DNA from 2 places in the Mumia flava genome. Region 1 is predicted to be linked to the other one. Evidence: riboswitches for the same ligand, from Rfam matches in the RefSeq annotation. Region 1 holds a riboswitch; the other holds the start of a gene.
What was found. Region 1 has a riboswitch for cyclic di-AMP ahead of CLV56_RS21390 (transglycosylase family protein). Riboswitches for the same ligand answer to the same signal wherever they lie in the genome.

Region 1 (3,398 bases):
GGGGTGAGCGGGCCCTCGGGTCGAGCAGGCGTACGACCTCGAGGGCGCGTTCGGCCCCGGGCCGCCAGGCGTCCTCGGTCGCGAGCTCGACGATCTCGGGCACGGAGGCGTGGCCGTGGCGCACGAGCCAGTCGCCGAGGGCGATTAGATCGATCATCGCCTCGTGCGCACAGCACCCGACGAACGCCGCGGCAGGCGTGACTCCGATGTCGTCGCACGGCGGCAGCCGGAGTGTCCGGTGCACGAGGATGCCGTCGATGTCGACGTGGTGGTCACGCTCCAGGACGAAGCAGATCGGGCGGAACGGCAGGTCGTCGTAGCCGAGCGCGACCATCCGCGCCGCGTCGGTCAGGTGGGCGTCATCGGGGACGGCGAGCGACGCAGCTGTGATCCAGTCCAGCAGGGTCATCCCGTGGTCGCGCAGCACCCACACCTCGGGGAAGACCCGACGGAACCGTTGGCCGTGCAGGACCTTCTTCGAGAGCCGGGCTTCGCGGGCCTGTCGGTACGAGAACGGGCCGTCGGAGAGGCAGGGCGGGACCGGCGTCGGGGCTGGCATGGGTCCATTCCAGGCGCAGGCGGCATCCGGTGTGGACCGTCGGAGCCGTGACTGTGGACAACCGCCCAACACCAGCAGCGTGTGGACCAACGCAGGTGCGGGCGGCGAGTCGTACGGCCGTCGGTGAGCTGGTTCCCACGCGACCGGGTTGGGTGGGAACCAGCTCACCTCCGCCGGGACCGCGTGGGAACCCACTCACCTCCGCCGCGACCGGGTGGGAACCAGCTCACCGCCCACCCGGGCCGTACGCCGGCCGGACCGCGTGCTCCGCACCGACACGCGGCACGTGAGATGTCCGATGTGACGGGTTTGGCTTGATTCGGGTGCTTACCCTGGCGGAGGTTCGTTCGACCACGCCGAGTCCCGCTCGGGCCGGACGCACCGTCTCTGCAAGGTCGGCCCCCGAGCCGACGAACCGATCTGGAACGACGAGCGGGAGTGGGGGAACCAATTCCGGAGACGCGGCGCCGCCGTGGCTCCTGGGGTGAAGTTCCCTGGTGCGGGCCCGTCCCGCGCCGGGAGACCGGGCACCTTCCGCCCGAACCCGACAGCTCACCTCGCAGGCGTGGCGAAGGAACTCACCATGCATTTCGTCCCTCGGAACGTGGGGCGCGCGGCTGTCTCGGTCCTGGCTGCGCTCGCCCTCGCCTTCGGTCTCCTGGTTGCGTCCGGTGGTGCTGCGAGCGCCGCGAGCGACCGGACCTGGCAGAAGCTCTCCCGGTGCGAGTCCGGTGCGCGCTGGCACATCAACACCGGCAACGGCTACCACGGTGGCCTCCAGTTCAGCTCGAGCACGTGGCGCGGCTACGGCGGCAAGCGGTTCGCGCGGTACGCGGACAACGCCAAGCGCCGTCAGCAGATCGTGATCGCCGAGCGCGTGCTCAAGGGCCAGGGCTGGGGCGCGTGGCCGTCCTGCTCCCGCAAGCTGGGGCTGGGCGGCAAGCACAAGCGCGTCAAGTGGCAGGGCTTCCGCAAGAGCGACCGCCTCGCCAAGAAGAACGCGATCGGGCACTTCCCGCGCTGGTGGCGCAAGAAGTTCTGGTGACCACCGGCCCGACCGGCGGAGGCGGCCGCGATCGTGGCCGCCTCCGTCACTCGAGGTCGCCGGGATCCTGCACGAACGTCTTGCGGCCGTAGATCGCGCGGTTCAGCACCCACGTCGTCGCCCACAGCACGACGCCGACGCCCAGCAGGACGCCGGCCACCTCGTACTGCGCTGCGTCCCGCCCGGACAGCGGCGTCACGAGGTACACGCAGGTGATCGCGCCGAGCACCGGCAACACCGTCGGCGCGTGGAAGTGGTCGGAGTCGACGTGGTGCCGCCGCAGCACCAGCACGGCGACGTTGACGACCGCGAACACCGCGAGCAGCAGCAGCGCGGTCGTGCCGCCGAGCACGGTGACGGCGTTCTCGCTCGCACCGAACACCCAGGTGATGAGGCCCAGGGCGATCGCCGTGGTGAACAGGATCGCCACCCACGGCGTCCGGCTGCGCCGGCCCACGTGCGCGAGCGCCGGCGGCAGGACGCGCTGCCGCGCCATCCCGTACAGCAGGCGGCTGGCCATCAGCATGTTGATCAGCGCGGTGTTGGCGACCGCGAACATCGTGATGAACGGGTAGATGTCGTCCACCGGCAGGCTCGGTGCACCGATCTCCACGACGGTCAGCAGCGGCGTCTCGGACTCCGCGAGGTCGCCGACCGGGACCAGCGCCACCGCCGTGATCGAGACCAGGACGTACGTGATGCCGGCGATCGTCAGCTCAGCCCGCTGAGGATGATCGGTGGGAAGGTGCGGACCGGGTCCTTGGTCTCCTCGGCCATGTTCACCGAGTCCTCGAACCCGACCATCGCGAAGAACGCGAGCGACGTCGCCGTGGTGACGGCCAGGAAGACGTTCTTGTCGTCGGGCGTGTCGAACGCGACCGCGCGTGAGAAGTCCGCGTCACCCTGGGTCATCGCGAACACCCCGACCGCGAGCACGAGGAGCAGGCCGGTCAGCTCGACGAGGGTCAGCACGACATTCGTCATCACCCCGTGCGCGACGCCCCGCAGGTTGATCAGCGCCAGGAGAATCATGAACGCGAGGGCGAGCACGAGGATGCCGCCCGTCGGGAGCCCGAGCCCGAACCCCTGGTCGAAGCTGAGCGCGAAGACCCGCGACGCGGTCGAGGCCGACGTGATGCCGGAGCACATCACCGTGAAGGCCACGAGGAACGTCAGGAAGTGCACGCCGAAGGCCTTGTGGGTGTAGAGCGCGGCGCCGGCGGCCTGCGGGTACTTCGTGACCAGCTCGAGGTACGAGAAGGCGGTGAGCGTCGCGATCGCGAACGCCACCAGGAACGGCAGCCAGGCCGCGCCCCCGACCTCGCCCGCCACCTGTCCGGTCAGGGCGTACACCCCGGTCCCGAGGATGTCGCCGACGACGAAGAGCAGCAGCAGCCTCGGCGTCATGAACCGTCGCAGCTCGGTGCTGCTGTCCGTGCCGCCGTCGCCCTCCCGGCCGGTGCCGGCGCTCGAGGGGGGTCCGTCTTGGGGGTCGGTCGTCACGGCAACCTCCTCGGTGCGCACGATGCCCGACAACACTCTGCCCGTGCGGCCTCCTCCGCAATTCGACGCGCGACGCGTTCGCCGGATACCTCAGGCTGTCGAACACAAGTTCGAATGCCAGCGTATCCTGGCGCCGTGGGCACCAATCGGCGGTACGCAGGGCGGGAGGCGCCGCAGGTCGCTCCCCGTACGGGCGGTGGTGTCCGGCACGTGTGGGTCCGGCTCGGCCGGTACGAGGCGGACGCGTACCCGGGTCTGGTCGTGGAGTGGCGCCGGGAGTCCGGGGGCTGG
Region 2 (3,398 bases), on a different contig from region 1:
GTCGGCGAGAACCGCACCCCGAACGCCTTGGGCATCGCCTTGCCCTCGGGCGCACCCGCGCCGAACGGCAGGTACGGCTGGGGCGCCTTGCCCGGGCTCGACTGCGCGTCGGCGTGCGCCTTCAGGTCCAGCAGGCGGTCGTACGGCGCGCTCTTGCCGGGGTCGCGCGTCAGCGCGAGGTTGCCGGTGTCCTCGCTGGCGAAGCTCACGCCCGCGCCACGGATCTGGCTGACGACCTTGCCGGCCCCGCCGGAGGCGACGAGCTGGCCGCCGGTCGGTGAGACCAGGGCGATGTCGGTGGTCCGGGTCGACCGGACGTGTCCGACCTTCTTGGGGAGGTCGGAGTAGAAGAACGCGGCGATCCGGGTCAATCCGCCCTCGACGAGCTCCTCGACGACGAGGTCGGCCTCGCCCAGGCCGGACTGCGGGGCACCGGCGTCGGTGTTCTCGATCTTCACGAGGTACGCCCGGTGCTGCGGGATGCCGTCCGGCACCGCCTCCCCGGTGAACGGGTTGGCCCGGACCAGGGTCGCCGCGTCGCGGGCGGTGCCGCTCGACGTCGGGGTCGGCGTCGCAGCCGCTTCCGGCTCAGGATCGTCGCCCGAGCAGGCGGCGACCAGCGCGGTCGACAGGACGAGGCCGGCCAGGGCCGAGGTGGTGCGGACGGCGCGGCGGCGCACCACCTGCAGGCGGTCGGAGGTCACGAGCATGCTCCCTATGGTGGAGCAGGGCCGGTGCCGTACCCGGCACCGGCCCTGCTTCGAACGGTCGCGTCGCGCGGAGGTGCGCGACGATCAGCGCGTCAGAAGCGCTTGCGGAGCGTCCCCGCGGACCACGAACGGGTCCAGATCTTCTCGACCTTCACGCGCGATCCCGAGTAGGGCGAGTGCAGGATGCGCTTCTTGCCCCAGTAGATCCCGACGTGGTACTTGCGGCTGCCGCCGAAGAACACCAGGTCGCCCTTCTTCGCGTTGCGCTTCTTGATCTTGCGCACGCGGTGGTACTGGGAGTCCGCGGTCCGCGGCAGCTTGATGCCGGCCTTCTTGAACGAGTAGCTCGTCAGGCCGGAGCAGTCGAACGAGCCGGGGCCCGAGGCGCCGTAGCGGTACGGGTCGCCCTTCTGGCGTGCGGCGACGCGCTCGGCCTTGTCGATCTTCTTGATCCGACGCAGCTTGATGCGCTTGCGCTTGAGGCGCTTCTTCTGCTTCTTCGTGAGCTTCTTCTTGGCGGTGACCTTCGAGCCGACGCTCGACCCGGTGGCCGCCGAGGCGGACGACGCGGAGACGACGCTGACGGTCGCGAACACCATGACAAGAGCGGCAAAAGCCGCGACGGGCAGCGCGACGAGGCGCTGCCAACGGGGGTTGGCAAGCATGATCACTCGGTGTCCCTGCAACGCCTGCGAAGTGAGCTGTCGGGTTCGGGCGAGAGACGTGGCCCGGTCCTGGTGAGGACTTCACCCCGAGCGCGAGCGCCGTGAGGCGTTCACGCAGAAGTTGGTTCCTCCGCTCCTGCCCTGGGGTTCATCACTCGGCAACGGGGGACGTGCGACGGGTGGGCAGGACTCGGCGTCCCGTGCACGATGCTGTTCGCCCGACGTTCCGTGGACCAGGTCTTCAGGGGCCTGGCGAACCGATGAAGTTGTCTGCGGCGGGGGTCCGCCGAACCGCGGGCCACACTAGGCAGACCCGACATGAGGGGCAAACGCGACATCCTCCGCAGAGGCGTCAGAAAGTCACTTTGTGGGAGAAACCGCCCTGGGATTTCAGGCATCCCGCGGTGAAATCATGACCCATCTCACATTTGGTCACAGGAGCATCACAGGGCCGTAACAGAACGGTATCAGTTTCGAAGTGAACCGACCTGGCGGACGGCCTCGACGACCGCGTCCGCGACCCCCTCGAAGTCCCCTGGGCCACCGGCGGTGAACCGGACGGCCGTCTCGGCCACCTCCGGTGAGATCCCGAGCGCCAGGAGCACGGGTGAGGGGTCGGAGGACCCCGCCGCGCAGGCGGAGCCGCTGGAGCAGATCACCTGATGGTCCTGCTCGAGCGTCAGCAGCACCGTCTCCCCCGCCGTCCCCGGGAAGCAGAACGACGCGTGCCCGGGCAGCCGCTCGGTCGCGTGGCCGGTCAGCCGGGCACCGTCCGTGCCCGCCAGGACGGCCCGTACGAAGGCGTCCCGCGCCGCAGCCAGCCCGGCGCTCCACGGCGGCACCGCACCGTCGGAACCCAGCCTGCCTTCTCCCTCCAGCAGCCGCATCGCCGCCGCCATCGCCACCGCCCCGGCGACGTTCTCGGTGCCGGACCGCCGACCCCGCTCCTGCCCACCTCCGTGCACGAGGGGCTCGACGGCGACGCCGGCGCGGGTCCACAGCACGCCCGACCCCTTCGGCGCGCCCGCCTTGTGACCCGACAGCGACAGCGCGTCGACGCCCAGGGCGGCCGGGGACACCGGGAGCGCGCCGAGCGCCTGGACGGCGTCGGTGTGCACCAGGGCCCCCGCCTCGTGCGCGATCGCGGCCACCTGCGCGACCGGCTGCACGGTCCCGATCTCGTTGTTCGCGAGCATCACGGAGACCAGCGCGGTGCGCTCGTCGACCACGGCGCGAAGCTCGTCGAGGTCGACCACTCCGTCGCCGTCCACCCCCACGCGTACGACCTCGAAGCCGTGGACGCGCTCGAGGTACGCGCACGCCTCGAGCACCGCCGGGTGCTCGACCGCGCTCGTGACCACGCGACGACCTCGCGGCCGCGCCAGCGCGATCCCTTTCACGGCGAGGTTGTCCGCCTCGGTCCCTCCCGAGGTGAACGTGATCTCCCCCGCACGAGCCCCGAGGCAGTCGGCGACCGTCCGCCGCGCCTGCGCGAGACCCCGCGCGGGCCCCTCCCCGACCCGGTGGTGGCTCGACGGGTTGCCGAACTCGCCGGTGAGGTACGGCCACATCGCCTCGAGCACCTCACGCCGGACCGGAGTCGTCGCGGCCGCGTCGAGATAGCGCACGTCAGCGCACCACCGCGACGTCGAGTCCCAGGTCGAGCGCGGGCGAGCTGTGAGTCAGGGCACCCACCGAGATCACGTCCACGCCGCACTCGGCGACGGCGCGCACCGACGCGAGGGTGATGCCGCCGCTGGCCTCGACCAGCGCCCTCCCTGCGACCAGGTCGACGCCGCGGCGCAGATCGTCCTCGGAGAAGTTGTCCAGCATCACGGTGTCGGCACCACCGGCGAGCACGGGCTCGATCTGGTCGACCCGGTCCACCTCGACCTCGACGTGGACGGTGTGCCCGAGCCGCTGCCGCGCAGCCCGCAGCGCGGTCGTGATCGCACCGGGGTCGTCGCCGAGCAGCGCAAGGTGGTTGTCCTTGACCATGACGGCGTCCGACAGCGAGAAGCGG

Region 2: it holds a riboswitch for cyclic di-AMP, as region 1 does, so the genes downstream of both, CLV56_RS20080 (C40 family peptidase) here and CLV56_RS21390 (transglycosylase family protein) in region 1, are expected to answer to the same signal.

What each region holds. Positions count from the first base shown of each region.
Region 1 is NZ_PGEZ01000002.1:262,473-265,870, reverse strand. It holds gene CLV56_RS15455 (hypothetical protein) at 1-559, opposite strand, end outside; cyclic di-AMP (ydaO/yuaA leader) riboswitch at 976-1,139, shown strand; gene CLV56_RS21390 (transglycosylase family protein) at 1,143-1,604, shown strand; gene CLV56_RS21385 (amino acid permease) at 1,651-2,274, opposite strand; gene CLV56_RS21380 (APC family permease) at 2,316-3,107, opposite strand; gene CLV56_RS20665 (hypothetical protein) at 3,243-3,398, shown strand, end outside.
Region 2 is NZ_PGEZ01000004.1:28,477-31,874, forward strand. It holds gene CLV56_RS20075 (DUF3048 domain-containing protein) at 1-710, opposite strand, end outside; gene CLV56_RS20080 (C40 family peptidase) at 803-1,309, opposite strand; cyclic di-AMP (ydaO/yuaA leader) riboswitch at 1,382-1,546, opposite strand; gene CLV56_RS20085 (cysteine desulfurase family protein) at 1,843-3,003, opposite strand; gene nadC (carboxylating nicotinate-nucleotide diphosphorylase) at 3,005-3,398, opposite strand, start outside.